4 regions of the Devosia neptuniae genome follow, and region 1 is predicted to be linked to each of the others. Evidence: predicted binding sites of a transcription regulator. Region 1 holds the regulator's gene; each other region holds the start of a gene.
What was found. The regulator LexA, encoded in region 1, represses DNA repair genes until DNA is damaged. The targets are predictions, from matches to a motif close to TGTTCNNNNTGTGTTCNG.

Region 1 (4,198 bases):
GATAATCCTGACAATCCAGACATGACAGCGCTCTATCTCGAGCGTTACATGAACTTTGGCGTGTCGCGCGAAGAGCTTCAGTCGGACAAGCCGATCATTGGTATCGCACAGACGGGGTCCGATCTTTCGCCTTGCAACCGCCACCACATTGTGCTGGCCGAACGCGTGCGCGAAGGTATTCGGGAAGCTGGCGGCATTGCCATTGAATTCCCAGTGCATCCGATCCAGGAAACCGGCAAGCGGCCGACCGCCGGGCTCGACCGCAACCTGGCCTATCTGGGCCTGGTCGAAGTGCTTTACGGCTATCCGCTGGATGGCGTCGTGCTGACCATTGGGTGCGACAAGACCACTCCGGCCATGCTGATGGGCGCGGCGACGGTCAATATTCCCGCGATTGCGCTGTCGGTTGGGCCGATGCTCAATGGCTGGCACAAGGGCGAGCGCACCGGCTCGGGCACTATTGTGTGGAAGGCCCGCCAGATGATGGCGGCTGGCGAGATCGATTATGCCCAGTTCATCGAACTGGTTGCGTCTTCGGCGCCGTCGACGGGCTTCTGCAACACGATGGGCACCGCGAGCACGATGAATTCTTTGGCGGAATCGCTGGGCATGCAATTGCCGGGTTCGGCCGCGATTCCCGCGCCGTATCGCGATCGCCAGGAAATGGCCTATCGCACCGGCAAGCGCATCGTGGACATGGTGCATGAGGATCTCAAACCCTCCGACATCCTGACCAAAGACAATTTCATCAATACGATCGTGGTCAATTCGGCCATCGGCGGTTCGACCAATGCCCCGATCCATATCCAGGCCATCGCCAAGCATATCGGCGTCGAGCTGGAACTGCAGGATTTCCAGACCTATGGCCACAAGGTGCCGTTGCTGGTCAACATGCAGCCGGCTGGCGAATATCTGGGCGAGGACTTCTACCATGCCGGCGGCGTGCCGGCAGTGGTCAACGAGTTGATGGGCCAGGGGCTGATCCGTGAGAACGCGCCGACCGTCAATGGCAAGACGATCGGCGAGAACTGCCGCAACAGCACGATCCAGGACGACAAGGTCATCCGCTCCTTCGACAATCCGCTCAAGGCTGAAGCCGGGTTCCTGGTGCTGCGTGGCAATCTGTTCGACAACGCCATCATGAAGACCAGCGTGATTTCCTCGGAATTCCGCGACCGCTATCTCAACAATCCGGCCAGCCCCGGCGCGTTCGAGGGCAAGGCCGTGGTGTTCGACGGGCCGGAGGATTACCACCACCGGATCGACGATCCTTCCCTCGAAATCGACGAACATACCCTGCTGTTCATGCGCGGCGCCGGCCCGATCGGCTATCCGGGCGCGGCGGAAGTCGTCAACATGCGGCCGCCTGATTATCTGATCAAGAAGGGCATCCATGCGCTGGCTTGTATCGGCGACGGCCGCCAGTCGGGCACTTCGGGTTCGCCCTCGATCCTCAATGCATCGCCCGAAGCGGCCGCCGGTGGCAATCTCGCCATCCTGCGGACCGGCGACCGGGTACGCATCGATCTCAATACCGGCACGGCCAATATCCTGATTTCCGACGAGGAAATCGCCACGCGCCGGGCAGATCTGGAATCGATGGGCGGGTACAAATATCCCAAGCATCAGACCCCATGGCAGGAAATCCAGCGCGGCATCGTCGGCCAGCTCGGCGACGGCGCTATTTTGAAGCCAGCTGAAAAGTACCAGCGGATTGCCCAGACCAATGGGATTCCGCGGGATAATCACTAGGCACGTTAAGTCTCAGAAACAGGAAGGCCCGCTAAACCAGCGGGCCTTTTTATTCGGGAAAGGCGCTTAAATGCTCATGTGCTATGCGCCAGACGCCTCTTCGCTTGCCGAGAACGGTCGTTCCTCTGCCGCTGCCTTGCGCCAGTTGCCCTTCGATGACCGCTTGCCAATGAAAACTATAGATGCAGCTTGCCGCCGCATCGGCCTTGGCGATCCAGCGGACGTCTTCCAGCCAATATCTTTCGTCTGATAAGCGCTGCCAGGTCCGCTCGAAGGCGGCTCGCACTGACTCCATGCCATGGTAGGAGCCAGAGCTGAACCAAAAGGTCGCGTCGTCATCGATCAACGATGTCAGCAGCTCAAAATCATGCTGGTTGATGAGCTCGGCATAAGCTGCCATCACCGCTTCAGGCGTGGCGCGATCCACTATCAGTACTTCCGCAGCAGCCCCACCAAGCGTCCCTGGACCTTGACCCGGTCAGGCGGGAAAATCCGGGTTTCATAGGCTGGGTTAGCAGCTTCGAGGGCGACGGTATTGCCCTTGCGGCGCAGGCGCTTGAGGGTGGCTTCTTCATCATCGACTAAAGCGACAATGATCTCGCCGGTGCTGGCCGATTCCTGCTTTTTGATCAGGACCGTGTCGCCATCAAAGATGCCGGCCTCGATCATGGAATCGCCGCGCACTTCCAGCGCGTAGTGTTCGCCGGCGCCCAGCATTTCGGGGGGCACCATGATGGTGTGGGAGTGGGTCTGGATCGCCTCGATGGGCGTGCCGGCGGCGATGCGGCCCATGACGGGGATCGAGATCGGACGGGCGTAATCGTCGCCAACAGATTGGCGCGCCGGCGGGTTGGATACCTTGCCCAGTGTGCCCTCGATGACCGATGGCTCGAAGCGCGCCTTGCGGCCGCCCAGGGAAGGGTTCATCGAATCGGGAAGCTTGACCACTTCGAGGGCGCGGGCCCGGTTGGGCAGGCGGCGGATGAAGCCGCGCTCTTCCAGCGCGGTGATCAGGCGGTGAATGCCGGATTTGGACGCCAGATCGAGCGCGTCCTTCATTTCGTCGAATGAGGGAGGGATGCCGCTTTCCTTCATCCGTTCGTGGATGAACATCAGCAGCTCGTGTTGTTTGCGCGTCAGCATTGGCGGCCCTCCACAGGGATTCGGAACATAGGCAGAACGACTATACGTGTTCCAGTTATGTTCCGCAATATCCCCAGCGCCGGTATCGCGATTTTCTTGGATCGACAGTCAAAATGCGTCGATCTCAATGGATTCCACAATCGAACCGGCATGAGCGCCGGGGTCGGATTCTGGCTGGATGATCAGCATGTCAGCATTTGACAGGGACGAGGTATGGCCGCTGTCGGTCTGGGAGATTGGCATCAATTCGGGGCCGGTGGGTGTGTGCACGAGCTGGGCGCGCATGAAGTGGCGGCGCGCCGAATTGGGCGGCGTGGGGCCAGCCAAAGGCAGGCGCCAGTTGGGTTGTTCGACATAGCCGACCCATTTGCGCAAGGCCGGCTTGATGAAGACGGTGGCGGTGACCATGGCCGAGACAGGATTGCCCGGCAGACCGAAAATCAGCGTCTTGCCGCGGGTGCCGAACATTAGTGGCTTGCCCGGGCGCATGTTGATGCGCCAGAAGTCGAGGGTCACGCCGAGTTCGAGCAGAATTTCCTGGACGATATCGTGGTCTCCCACGCTGGCGCCGCCGGTGGTGATCAGGATATCGGGCTCGGCGGCGAAGATTGATTCGAGCTTGGCGCGCAGGGCGGCGCGGTCATCACGGGCGATACCATGATCGGTGACCTCCGCGGCATAGGGCGCGAACATGGGCGCGAGACCGAAGCTGTTGGAGGCAACGATCTGATCGGGCGCGAGTGGCGAGCCAGGCAGCACCAACTCGTCGCCTGTGGCGAGCAGAGCGATGCGCGGGCGCGTGGCCACCGTAAGACTGGGGGCATTGGCGGCGGCAGCCACGGCCAGTTGCATCGGGCCCATGCGGGTGCCAGCCTCGATCAGGGCATCGCCGGTGGCGAAGTCATTACCAATGGAGCGGATGCTGCGGCCGGGCTTGGGCTGCTCGGCAAAGCTCACCAGATTGCCGTTTACCGTCGCCTCTTCCTGCATGATGACGGCGTCGGCTCCGGACGGAACCGGAGCGCCGGTGAAGATGCGGACGCATTGGCCTGCGGCGACGCTGCCGGAAAAGCCTGCGCCGGCTTGGGAAGTGCCGATCAGCGTCAGCCGATGGCCGGGAACGATGTCAGCGGCGCGGACGGCGTAGCCATCCATGGCGCTGGCATTGAACGGGGGCTGGTCGTGGGTGGCGAACAGGGTTTTCGCTAGCACGCGGCCATTGGCGTGGGCCAGGGCGACGCTTTCGGGCTGCACGGCGGGTACGCGAGCGAGAATGGCGGCGATGGCGTCTTCGACGGGCAAG
Region 2 (4,198 bases), 350 kb from region 1:
TCCTCGACCATGCGGCGGAACTGGGGTTCCTCATTCATCGTCCGCTCGATCGACCACGGATCGGTCGGATTGGCCGGCACCAGCTTGCACAGCCGGTCCACCTGCCCATAGGGCATTTGCAGCACGCGCCCGACGTCGCGCAGCACGGCGCGGGCCTGCAGCGTTCCGAAGGTGATGATCTGCGATACCTGTTCGAAGCCGTATTTGCTCTGCACATAGCGGATCACCTCTTCGCGGCGGTCCTGGCAGAAGTCGATATCAAAGTCCGGCATCGACACGCGTTCCGGATTGAGGAAGCGTTCGAACAGCAGGTTGTAGCGCAGCGGATCGAGGTCCGTGATGGTGGTTGCATAGGCCACCAGCGAGCCCGCACCCGAGCCGCGGCCCGGCCCCACCGGAATGCCCTGCGATTTTGCCCAGCGGATAAAATCAGCCACGATAAGGAAGTAGCCCGGAAACTTCATCGACTGGATGATGTTGAGTTCGAACTCCAGCCGGTCGCGATATTCCTGTTCGGTCTTGGTCGGATCGATCACCCCGGTCTTGAACCGGTTCTCCAATCCGCTTACCGCCATTTCGCGCAAGGCCTGCGCCTCGGCGGCCACGGCCTCGTCCTCGCTCAGATCAGGAGCGGCCGCGAATTTGGGCAGGATCGGCTTGCGCTTGAGCGGCCGGTAGGAAATACGCTGTGCGATCTCGACAGTCGAATCCAGCGTCTCGGGCAAGTCCGAGAACAGCGCGACCATCTCGGCCCGCGTCTTGAAATAATACTGATCGTTGAGCTTGCGCCGCTCGGTCTGGGCAATCACCGTGCCGCCGGCAATGGCCAGCAAGGCATCGTGTGCCTCGGCCTCGGCGACCGATTTGAAGAAGGGCTCATTGGTCGCTACCAGCGGAATACCCTTGCGATAGGCGTAATCCACCAGCCGCGGCTCGACGGCGGCCTCTTGTGGGCGGCCGTGGCGCTGCAATTCGATATAGAATCGATCGCCGAACAAATCCGCCAGCCGGTCCAGCCGGCGGGTGGCATTGGCGTCCTGCCCCTGGGCGAAGGCCATGTCGATGGCCCCTTCGGGCCCGCCGCTGAGGCAGATCAGGCCTTCCAGGCCTTCCCGACTCAGCCAATCGAGCCGCGCCGTGGCCGCGCCGCCTTCGCCATCGAGATAGGCGCGCGACACCAGGCGGGAGAGATTTTCAAAGCCCAATTCGGTCTGCGCCATCAGCACGACGCTGGACTTGCCTGACCAGGCGACGTGGCCGCGTTCGCTGACCCGCTCCTCACTGGCGGCAAAGTCGATCGGCAGCTCCACCCCGATCAGCGGCTGAATGCCCTTGCTGCTGGCCTTTTCTGAAAATTCCAGCGCCCCGAACAGGTTACTGGTATCAGAAATGCCCAAAGCGGGCTGATGGTCCGCCTTGGCCAGCTTGAGAATCGTGTCCAGCTGCAACGCGCCTTCCAGCAGCGAATAGGCAGAATGGACGTGCAGGTGGATGAAGCCAGGGCCGCTCATGAATGCTCTCCTAGCCTGCCTTTGTGACAGGCCATGGCGGACGGCGAAACCATTTGGCGCCGCAATCCACAGGGGAAGGTCACACGAGTCGGGTCAGCATATCCATCCAGGTTAGCGAGCCGATGGTGAAGGCCCCGAGCGTGACGAATGCGGCGAAGTCCTTGATGAAAGTGAGCATCTGCATCTCCCGTGTTGCTATAATGTTCTTATAAGTTCATCGTTTGTTCTTGTCCAGTGGGGGAGGAGCGGGAACAGCGGGGATTGAGCACATTTGGTTAGCAAATCATTAGGAAAGGTTGCCGGACTGTTCACCTTGAGACCGCCAGCGTTGTCAGCCGGCGGCGTGATGAGCATGCTGCCCCAAGCTAGTGCCCGATGACGATCTCGGCGTCATTGCGCTGATGGGTACCCAGATTGTCGACGATGGTCGCGCTGGCCCGATTCAGTCCGCGCAATTGCACATCAACGCCGGCCTTGCGGAATTTCAGCACCGCCTTGTCGATGCTGGCGACGCTGGAAACATCCCAGATATGGGCATGGGCCAGGTCGATGATGACGCGCGTCACTTTCTCCTTGAAATCGAACGCAGCCATGAACTGATCGGCCGAGGCGAAAAACAGCTGGCCGCTGACATGATAGACGCGCGTGGCGCCGTCGTCGGACAGCTCCGGGCGCACGGCGAATATCTGTGCGATCTTCCAGGCGAAGAACACGCCCGACAGCAGCACGCCGACCAACACGCCAATGGCCAGGTTATGCGTGCCCACGACAAAGGCCACAGTGGCCAGCATCACGAAGGACGAGCTGCGCGGATGATCTTTCAAATTGCGGATCGAGCGCCAGTCGAAGGTGCCGATCGACACCATGATCATGATGGCCACCAGCGCCGGCATCGGAATGATGCGCAGCAGATCGCCCAGCAGCACCATCAGCACCAATAGGTATGCTCCGGCGAGGAAAGTGGAGAGCCGCCCTCGCCCGCCCGAGCGCACATTGATGCCCGATTGGCCGATCATGGCGCAGCCGGCCATGCCACCGAAAAATGCCGAGGCAAAATTGGCCACGCCCTGCCCGACGCATTCCAGCCGCTTATTGCTGCCGGTGTCGGTCGCTTCGTCGATGATCTGCGCGGTCATCAACGATTCAAGCAACCCCACCGCCGCGACGCCAATGGCGTAGGGCAAAATGATGATGAGTGTGTCGAGGTTTAGCGGCACTTGCGGAATCAACAACTGAGGCAAAGCCCGCGGCAGCTCGCCCATATCGCCGACCGTGTGCAGGTTCATGCCCGAGAACCACGCCAGAGCCGTCAACACCACGATGCACACCAGCGGCGACGGCACGGCCCGCGTCAGCCGTGGGAACAGATAGATGATCGCCAGCCCTGCCGCGACCATGGGATAGGTCAACCAGGGCACATCGATCAGCTCTGGCAATTGCGCCATGAAGATGAGAATGGCCAAAGCGTTGACGAAGCCGGTCATCACCGATTTGGAGACGAACCGCATCACGCGATGCAGGTTGAGCCAGCCGGCGGCGATCTGCAGCAGCCCGGCCAGGATCGTTGCGGCCAACAGATATTGTAGCCCATGCTCGCGCACCAGCGAGCCCATCAGCACGGCAGTAGCAGCGGTCGCCGCTGATATCATCGCCGGCCTGCCGCCAAAAAACGAAATGACGATGGCTATCACCACCGAGGCATAGAGCCCCACTTTGGGGTCCACCCCCGCAATGATGGAAAAGGCGATGGCCTCGGGCACGAGCGCCAGCGCCACGACGAGCCCGGACAGCACGTCGCCGCGAATATTGCCGAACCACTCCTGGCGGTACTGATCGAAATCAAACATGTAAAAACCCAACAGGCGTCCCGCGCGGCAGCGCACGAATAGCGGGAGGCGATAAGTTGGTGACCGGGGGATAGGCGCCCGGAGAAGCCACCCGGGTCAAAGCCCCGAGTCCGACGAAGGCTCGATAAATGTCCTGATCTCCGCCGGAAATCAAGCCACGCGGCTCTCTCGACCAGTTCTCACGCTTCTGTGATAATAGACGTGTCACCTCAGCAACTGGATTGAGTCCATGTCCGAGCCGAACACCACGCCACAAGTTACCCTGCAGCAGCTTGTTACCCTGGCCACTGGAACGGGCTTTGGCCTCGCCGTTTCTGCCGCCGTGCTGGCCCTGCTTGGCCTGCTGCTGCCCTTTGTCAGCATCTCGACCAATATGGGCCTGGGCCTCGACCAATCCGGCAGTTTTAACGGCTTCGCCGCTGCCGGCTGGATCGCCTGGCTGGCACTGCTGATTTTCGTGCTCGCCGCGGCCTCGGGTCGCGTCACCCAACTGGCGCCCTATCGCAATATTCTGGCCTTGGCCGGCCTGCTCGCCAGCGTGGTCACCGTGCTCGTCGGCTGGTTCTTCTCCCCAGCCGCGGCTCAATTCGCCGAGGTCAACCGCGCCCTCGCCTCTGCCGGCTCACCGGGCAATCTCATCAATATCGGCCCGCATATCGGCATGGTCGTGCTGCTCGCCGCTGGCGCGCTGATTTACTGGTCGAGCCGCAAACCGGCCTGAAATACAGGGGTTCGGTTTCGGCCATGACGCCCATGCCCCAACTCAGCCTCGGCCTGCTGCTTACCGCGGCGGCCGGCTTTGCCGACGTCGTCGGCTTTATCGAACTCGGCGGGCACTTC
Region 3 (4,198 bases), 860 kb from region 1:
TCGTCTTCCCGGCGGAAGGCTTCCAGCGCCGTGACGATGCCGATTTCGGTCAGCGTGCCCGACGGAGCCTGGTCATCGAACCAGGCGAGGAATTTGGCCAGAGCCGCGCCATCCAGCTTGTGCGCCTCGCGCATGCCGGCCAATTCGGCCTCGTTCTTGCGCGATTTGGGCAGCAGCACCGGGTCACGCTTTTCGATCAGCGCCGCGCCCGCGCTCTTGAGCGTCGCGGCAATGGCTTCGGGCGCTGTCGCCGGATCGATCAGCACCGCCTTCTTGTCCTTGCCCAGCTTGGCCAATGCATTGGGCAGGTTCTTGCTGCTCACCACCTTGGCCACGCCATCAAGCGCCTTGCTCAGCTCCGGCGTGATCTTGGCCGGGTCCAGATAAAGCGAGGGTTCGCCCTTGCGCGGCACGACGGCAAAGCCCAGCACGAAGGGCGTGTTGGGCACGTCGCGTCCGCGAATATTGAATAGCCAGCAGATCGATTCCGGCAGCGTCAGCACGGCCGCGTCGGCGCCGTCCTGATTCAAGCTCGCCTGAATATCGGCAATCTTGTCCGGCGCGGTCTTGCCGGCCCGGTTGTGCCCGAGTACTTCGATGGCGCTGACCGGCGCGCCGGGCCGATCGTTCCAGATTGCGTCGATCAGATTGGGGCCGGGCATCAGCTTGGCCCGCTTGCCCAGCTTGGCCTGCAGGTCGCGAATTTCGCCCGGCGTATGCAGCCAGGGATCGTAGCGAATGGTGCCGCCTTTGGGCACGTAGTCGCCAATCTCCACCGGCAATCCGCCTTGCAGCACTTCGTGCACACTCACCTTGGCCGTGTCGGTCTGCGCCGGCGCCTGCAATGTATAGCGGCTATCGATGAACAGGCCCGCCTTCTTCTTCCCCACCATGGCAATGCCGGCCGAGCCGGTAAAGCCGGTGAGATAGGCCAGCCGTGCTTCGCTGGCCGGCACCGATTCGCCGCGATGGGCATCGGCGCGGGGCACCAGGAACCCGTCGACCCCCGCCTTGGCCATGGCCGCCCGCAGCGCCTTGAGCCGGGGCGCGACATTTTTGGGGTCGGCCTTTTCCTCAAAGCTCTGGAAGATGGCTGGCGGAAAAGTCTGGTCGGTCATGGCGTCGTTCCTGTTCGGCTCTAGCGATACCTTAACCAGAGGTTGGCGCGCTGCGAAGTCTGAACGGCAAATTAACGTGGTGGTAACGGGGCTTGCGAAACTGGCATGGCTGGCTTGCCGTTTGCCCCCTAACCAAAGCCGGGGGGAGGGACTAGATAAGCTCCTGTCGACGGCAATAGATCGCCGACATGCATGGAGACTGAGATGACCGAGAGCAAGAATGATTTCCGCAAGGCACTGGGAGCCGTTATCGACGCCCGTGGCCGCGAGTCGAGCCGTCAGGTCAGCTATCGCATGCAGCACCAGCTGATCGGCGCATTCACAAAGCGCCCGTAAGGCCGCTGCAGTTTACTGCTGACGATCTGATTGATCCCCGGACGCGAGTTCGGGGATTTTGCTTTTCTGGTGCACCTAAACGGCCAAATGCTGCTCTCGATGCTAACAGTCTGCTAGCATCAGAAGGTGCGATGCGGTGACTGTGTCAGCGCATTTCGAGGATGAGCGTGGTCCAGTCCTTGCGCTGCAGCTTTTCGGTCAGGATCATGCCCTGGCGCTGATAGGCATTGATCACGCCCCGCGCCTGATGCTGCAAAATTCCCGACAGAATGATCGTCGCGCCGCGCCCGGCAACCCGCCCCATGGCCGGTGCCAGAGCCGTCAGCGGCCCCGCCAGAATATTGGCGACGATCAAGTCATAAGGCGCATTGCCCGCAATGGTCGGATTGGTCAGGCCCGTCGCTTCGATGCCGATGATGAACTTGCCAACGCCATTTTGTTGAGCATTTTCAATGGTGGTCGTCACCGCAATAGGGTCGATATCGCTGGCAATAACCGGCAGCCGCAGCCGCTTGGCCAATGCAATTGCCAGCACGCCTGTACCCGTACCAACGTCGAGCAACACCCGCGGCCGGCGGCGCTTGAGCACCTTATCGATGGCCTCGAGACACCCCGTGGTCGTCTCATGGTGCCCGGTGCCAAAAGCCTGCGCCGCGTCGATCCGCATTGGCGTCAGCCCGCCCGGAATGGGGCCAGTTTCATGGCTGCCATAAACATAGAAGCCGCCCGCGATCACCGGGGCCAGACCCTCCAGCGATTTGGCCACCCAATTGATCTCGGGATCGATTGGCGAAACGGAAAAATCGACTGCCCCACCAAGGGTTTGCCGGGCAAGTTCAGAAAATGATTCAAGATCGGGCGGGCTATCGCACGTGGCCTCGAAGAACCATTCGCCCGTCTCTTCATTCTCATGCGCCGAGGCGGTCAAGGCCAGGTCGTCCCGCTCCATCACGGCATCGACCAGGGCATAGGCCTGTTCTTTGGTGAGCGGAGCGGAGAGCTGGTCGACGGACATGGGCAGGGCTTTCATTTGATCGGCCCCTTGTTGCGGCAGCGGCCGAAACAAGTCAATGCGCCACGATTTCCTTGACGAATACACGGTAATTGTTCATGATTTGTTCGAGGGGTGAAAATGGATTTGAATGCGCTCAATGCAGTCGTGGTGGCTGCCAAACAGGCCTGTTACATCGGCGGCGGCGAAAAATCCGCGTCGAGCCGGCAGGGTTCGCATGATCTGGTCTGGTCGCAAGGGTCATGGCGCTATCGCGACAGCTATTTCGGCGGCACCGATTTTCTGGGGCAGGAAACCATCTGGCTTGATGCCGAGCCGGTCTGGGCCATGAATTATCATGGCTTCATCCTGCGGGCAAACCTGATCGATGCGCAACGGGCAGGGGAGACTATCAAACTCGCACTGTCCGCCATGTATGCCGAGGGGCGCTTTCTCGACGGTTTCCGCTGGGCGGGGCCGCACGGGGAATACGTGGATAAGTCCGAAGGCGGGGTCGATATGTTCTCCGGCGAAGAAGCAATTTATTGCGCGGGAACAAGGGCCTATGGGCTGCGCTATAGCGGCGGGCTGATCAAGCCTTAGCGGGAGGAGAAGAGCAAATGTATGGTCTGATCGGCAAAATGCTGGCGGCGCCGGGCAAGCGCGAGGAATTGCTGGCGATCATGCTGGAGGGCAATGACGCCATGCCCGGTTGCATCAGCTATGTGATCGCCCGTGACCCGGCGAGCGAAGACGGCATCTGGATCACCGAAGTGTGGGACAGCAAGCACAGCCATGGCGCCTCGCTACAGCTGCCGCATGTGCAGGCGACCATAGCTAAGGCCAAGCCGATCATTGCCGGCTTTGGGGAGTACTACGCGACTGAACCGCTGGGCGGGATCGGGCTCTAGAACCTGACGGCGGTGCCCGAGACCGACACCATCAGCATGGAGCCGCCCTGGCCGACGACTTCGTAATCGATATCGACACCAACCACCGCATCGGCGCCCAGGCGCTTGGCCTCGGATTCCAATTCGCTAAAGGCCTGGCGGCGGGCATCGCGCAGCGTGGATTCATAGGCGCCGGCGCGGCCGCCCACGATATCGCGGATGCCGGCGAACAGATCCTTGAAGATATTGGCGCCGACAATGACTTCGCCAGTAACGATGCCCAAATATTCGCGGATCTGGCGGCCTTCCAGCGTGGGCGTGGTGCTGACGATCATTGCTCGGTTACCTATTAACCTGGGGTGCGCTCGAAGTTGTAGCAGAGCACAATTGGGACGAGAAGGCAGAGGACGGCTTGGCCAAAAGGAGCGAGTGCCTCACCCCTTCTTGATAAAGCTGTCCAGCACCTTTTTGCGGCCGGTTTGTTCGAAGTCGATGGTCAGTTTGTTCCCCTCGATCCCGGCGATGGCGCCATAGCCGAATTTGAGGTGGAAGACGCGTTCGCCGAAGCTGAAGGCGGATTTGTCGTTGCCCAGGTCGACCGAGCGGGCGACGAGGTCGCCGTCAATGGTCATCGGGCCGCTGCCCTTGCGGCTGGCCTGTTGGGCGCGAGCGCGTTGCCAGCCGGGGGTTTCGTAGACGCTTTCAAACGGGTCGGCCTTGTTGAAGCGGCTGGTAGCGCCTCCGCCATAGCCGTAGCCGCCATAGGAGGAGCCGGTATCGGTCACCTCGACGACATCGGCGGGCAATTCATCGAGAAAGCGCGAGGGGATGGCCGATTGCCACAGGCCATGGATGCGGCGGTT
Region 4 (4,198 bases), 1.9 Mb from region 1:
ACTCCACCTCAGCGGGATTGCTCACCCGGGACTCGCCCCACCCACGGTGTCATTCCGGCGCAGGTCGAATCGCATTCTTGAAATGCGCTCAGAGTAAACCCTCCCTCAGAGCGCCGGAACCGAAAGACCCTGGCTAAAAAAGCATTCGCCGTAGCGGGAGTTTGATGGGCGCGGGAAAGCCGGTCTTGAGGTCTTCCCAGAATTGGCCATCGGCCGGTCCGATAAAGACATGCCCCTTGGGCAGCTTATCGCGGGCGAACCAGCCCGCTTCGCAGATGGATTCCCCCGCGGCCGGATTGGCGGTGATGTCGAGCTCGCCCGAGACATAATCGGCCAGGAACCAGAACTTGATCATGCGCTCGCTGTCGTCGAACAATTCGTCGATATAGGCCATGGCGCCGGCGCGTACGCGCAGGCCGGTTTCCTCGAATGTCTCCCGCTCGGCTGCGGCCGACAATTCCTCTTCGCCTTCGACGCCACCGCCCGGTGGCGCCCAGAAATCATGGATGCTGGGGCGAAAATGGCGGACCAGCAGGATTTTATTGTCGCGCAGCACCAGCGCGCCGGCGGAAATACGATGGGCCATCATGCCAGCCCCATATTGACGCGATAGCTCAGCGCCTCGGCGATATGCGGCCGGGCGACGCGATCGACTCCGGCCAGATCTGCCAGGGTGCGGGCAACCTTGAGCACGCGATGATAGGCGCGGGCGGAGAGATTGAAGCGCTCGGCCGCCTGCAACAACAGCGCCTGGCTCTCCCGGTCGGGATTGACCAGCTTTTCGATCAGCGTCGGGCCGGCGGCGGCATTGGTGAAAACGTCGGGCGCACCATGTTCGAGGAACCGCTCGCGCTGCCGTTCGCGCGCCGCATGGACGCGTTGGGCGACAATATTGGAGCTTTCACCCGCATTGGATGGGGCGATCATGTCGGCGGCGGTGACGGCGGGCACGTCGATACGGATATCGATGCGATCAAGGAATGGACCGGAAACCCGGGCCTGATAATCGCCGGCACAGGCCGCGCCGCGCTTGCAGGTATGGCCCGGCGTGCCGGCCATGCCGCATTTGCACGGATTCATCGCCGCGATCAGCTGTACCCGGCTTGGATAATTGACGCGCGCATTGGCGCGGGCAATCACCGTCTCGCCGCTTTCGAGCGGCTGGCGCAGGCTATCGAGCACCTGGGGCGCAAATTCGGGCAATTCGTCGAGAAACAGCACGCCATTATGCGCCAGGCTCACTTCCCCGGGCCGCACCCGCAGCCCACCGCCGACCAAAGCCGCCATGGAGGCCGAATGATGGGGCGCCCGGAACGGCCGCCGGTCGGAAATGGCGCCACCGGCCAATTCGCCGGCAATCGACTGGATCATCGAAATATCCAGCAATTCGCGCGGGTTGAGCGGCGGCAGTATCGAGGGCAAGCGCGCCGCCAGCATGGATTTTCCGGCGCCGGGCGGGCCGATCATCAGCATATTATGGCCACCCGCCGCCGCCACTTCGAGCGCCCGCCGCGCCACCTGCTGGCCGCGCACTTCGCTCAGATCGGGCAGGGCGCCATTGGGCAGATATTTGCGCGGCAGCGGACGCGCGGCCAATTGCCGGCCGGTCAGATGATTGACCAGCGCCAAGAGGCTCTCGGCAGCAATGATATCGATGCCCTCTCCCGCCCAGGCCGCTTCGGGGCCGGAGGGTGCGGGACAGATAATCCCCAGATCGCGGCTTTGCGCGGCAATGGCGGCCGGCAGCACGCCGCTGACCGAGGCCAACTGTCCATCAAGGCCCAGTTCGCCCAGCACCAGAAAACCATCCAGCGCATCCTGCGGGATGGCGCCCATGGCGGCCATCAGGCCGAGCGCGATGGGCAGATCGTAATGGCTGCCCTCCTTGGGCAGGTCGGCCGGCGCCAGATTGATGGTAATGCGCTTGGGCGGCAGGCCCAGGCCCGAGGCAATCAGCGCGGCATGGACGCGTTCGCTGGATTCCTTGACTGCCTTGTCGGGCAGCCCAACCATGAGAAATTTCGGCACGCCCGGCGCGATCTGCACCTGCACATCGACCGGCACGGCCTCGATGCCCTGAAACGCCACGGTCGCAACGCGGGTAACCATGCCTCAAGCTCCCCTAAACCCATGGCAAGCCTAGCAGGACTCCCATGGGCCGACAAGAACGTTTGGCGAACAGAATATGGCTCATTAACCATGCGGGCTGCCACACTGGTTACCCTAATCCTCCATTAACCGCGCCATGTTGAATCAAAGGCCAGATTTGTTTGTTGTATAGAGTTCCGCCCAATGACCGCCAGCCGGCCATTCTTCTCGTTTTCCGCTGTTGCCAAGACCACGCTGGCCGCAGCTGTGGTGTTCATCCTGGCCGCCTGTTCCACCGGCGGAGGGCTGTACGGCGCCATCCCCGGCGACAATCGCCCGCATAAGGGCGTCGACCGCGCCCGCAATATGCCGATCCAGGGGATCGACGTGGCGCGCTATCAGGAGAATGTGGATTTCCAGGCCGCCTTTGGCGCCGGCATCCATTTCGTCTTCATGAAGGCGACCGAGGGCAAGGATTATGTCGATCCCAATTTCCGGGTGAACTGGGAGCGGGCGCGCCAGTCCGGCATGCCGCGCGGCGCCTATCATTTCATGACCTGGTGTTCGCTGGCCTCCGAGCAGGCGGCGTGGTTTGTGGCCAATGTGCCCAACGATCCCGATGCGCTGCCGCCGGTGCTGGACCTCGAATGGAACAATCACTCGAGCTGCAAGGTCAAGCCGAGCCGGGCCGATGCGCTGGAAAAGATCCGCGTCATGCTGGACGCCATGGAGCGCCATACCGGCAAGCTGCCGATCATCTATACCGACATGAATTTCCATCGCGATATTCTGGAAGGCGAATATTTCCCCAATGCGTTCTGGCTGCGCTCGACCGCTGCCGAGCCGCATGAGCGCTACAATAACCGCACCTGGACCTTCTGGCAGTGGACCCAGACCGGGGTAGTGCGTGGCGTGCGTGGGGAAGTGGACCGCAATGCCTTTTACGGCAACCAGAACGATTGGCTGACGTTCCTGTCGACCGGTTGCGATCCGCGGGCCATTGCCGCGCTGCTGCCGACCGGACGGTGCGGATACGCCAAATAATTGCAGGCCTTGCCAGCCTATTGGGGCAGGATTAGCCTCACACCTGTAATTGCGGGCGGGTGCCCGACTATGAGGAGGACCATTGAATGGCCAAAGGACAAATGCGCAGCAATAAGGAAGCCAAGAAACCCAAAAAGGACAAGGTCGCTGCGGCCAAGCCCATTACGGGTCTGGGCGCCGGCAGCACCGGCAATGCGGCCAAGAAATAGGGCTGCGTTTCTTCTGCGCTAAGATATTTCGAACGGTCGGCTCATGCCGGCCGTTTTCGTTTTATTGCGCCGTATTGAGCTGGGGTGGTGATGGTTGCGTGGCGGCAATGCCGGCCGCGCCCGAGCCGATAATGGCAAAGATCAGCAAGACGATTGCCGCGGTGATACGCATAAAGCCCCTCCGCCTCATTCAAGGTCTTGAAGGATAGGTGCGCCCCAGCTCCTGCAGGGTCAAGACCCGTGTTAAGACTTGATTAACATAGCAATTTTACGAAAATTTTAGCCGCCGAGCAGGCCGCTGGCCTTGACCCCGTCAAAGACGAACTGCACCGCCAAAGCCGCCAGCAAAATGCCGACAACGCGCGACACGACGGCCAGACCCGTGACCCCCAACAGGCGCTGGATGGGGATAGCCACCAGCAGCGTCAGCCAGGCGAGGAACAGAATCACCACGATGGCGACCAGCACGGCCCAGAATTCGAGATCGGTCTTGGTGCCGGTGGTGAGCAGGATCACCGCCGAGATGGCGCCGGGACCGGCCAGCAGCGGCATGGCCAGCGGGAAGACGGCAATATCCTCGCGCTGACGGGCTTCGACCTCTTCCTCATCGGTCGTGCCGGTGCCGCCCGAATGGCGGGCGAACACCATGTCGATGGCGATCAAAAACAGCAGCAGACCGCCGGCGGTACGGAGCGCAGGAATGGTAATGCCGAAAACTTCAAGAATCGCGCTGCCCAATATCCCGAACAGCAGCAGGATAATGCCGGCAATGATCACGCCGCGCGTAGCAAAGGCAAAGCGCTGCTTGGCCGTATTGTGCTTGGTGAGCGCGGCAAAGATGAAAGCGATATCGGCCA

Region 2: dnaE (DNA polymerase III subunit alpha) is a predicted target of LexA. The motif match lies at 1,723-1,740, and genes of this name have one in related genera.
Region 3: N8A98_RS16105 (DUF5680 domain-containing protein) is a predicted target of LexA. The motif match lies at 2,560-2,577, and genes of this name have one in related genera.
Region 4: N8A98_RS09235 (YifB family Mg chelatase-like AAA ATPase) is a predicted target of LexA. The motif match lies at 2,164-2,181, and genes of this name have one in related genera.

Annotation. Positions count from the first base shown of each region.
Region 1 covers NZ_CP104965.1:3,568,411-3,572,608, reverse strand. Annotated here, with positions in the region: gene N8A98_RS20290 (IlvD/Edd family dehydratase) at 1-1,752, shown strand, start outside; gene N8A98_RS20285 (YybH family protein) at 1,802-2,179, opposite strand; gene lexA (transcriptional repressor LexA) at 2,182-2,895, opposite strand; gene N8A98_RS20275 (molybdopterin molybdotransferase MoeA) at 3,004-4,198, opposite strand, start outside.
Region 2 covers NZ_CP104965.1:3,219,199-3,223,396, reverse strand. Annotated here, with positions in the region: gene dnaE (DNA polymerase III subunit alpha) at 1-1,511, opposite strand, end outside; gene N8A98_RS18680 (SulP family inorganic anion transporter) at 1,877-3,358, opposite strand; sul1 at 3,416-3,473, opposite strand; gene N8A98_RS18675 (hypothetical protein) at 3,588-4,079, shown strand; gene N8A98_RS18670 (YoaK family protein) at 4,103-4,198, shown strand, end outside.
Region 3 covers NZ_CP104965.1:2,707,665-2,711,862, forward strand. Annotated here, with positions in the region: gene N8A98_RS16090 (aminopeptidase P family protein) at 1-1,118, opposite strand, end outside; gene N8A98_RS16095 (hypothetical protein) at 1,323-1,454, shown strand; gene N8A98_RS16100 (50S ribosomal protein L11 methyltransferase) at 1,600-2,484, opposite strand; gene N8A98_RS16105 (DUF5680 domain-containing protein) at 2,587-3,048, shown strand; gene N8A98_RS16110 (putative quinol monooxygenase) at 3,066-3,356, shown strand; gene N8A98_RS16115 (heavy metal-binding domain-containing protein) at 3,353-3,670, opposite strand; gene N8A98_RS16120 (ATP-dependent helicase) at 3,770-4,198, opposite strand, start outside.
Region 4 covers NZ_CP104965.1:1,333,456-1,337,653, forward strand. Annotated here, with positions in the region: gene N8A98_RS09230 (NUDIX domain-containing protein) at 134-589, opposite strand; gene N8A98_RS09235 (YifB family Mg chelatase-like AAA ATPase) at 586-2,109, opposite strand; gene N8A98_RS09240 (glycoside hydrolase family 25 protein) at 2,293-3,132, shown strand; gene N8A98_RS09245 (hypothetical protein) at 3,219-3,341, shown strand; gene N8A98_RS09250 (MarC family protein) at 3,621-4,198, opposite strand, start outside.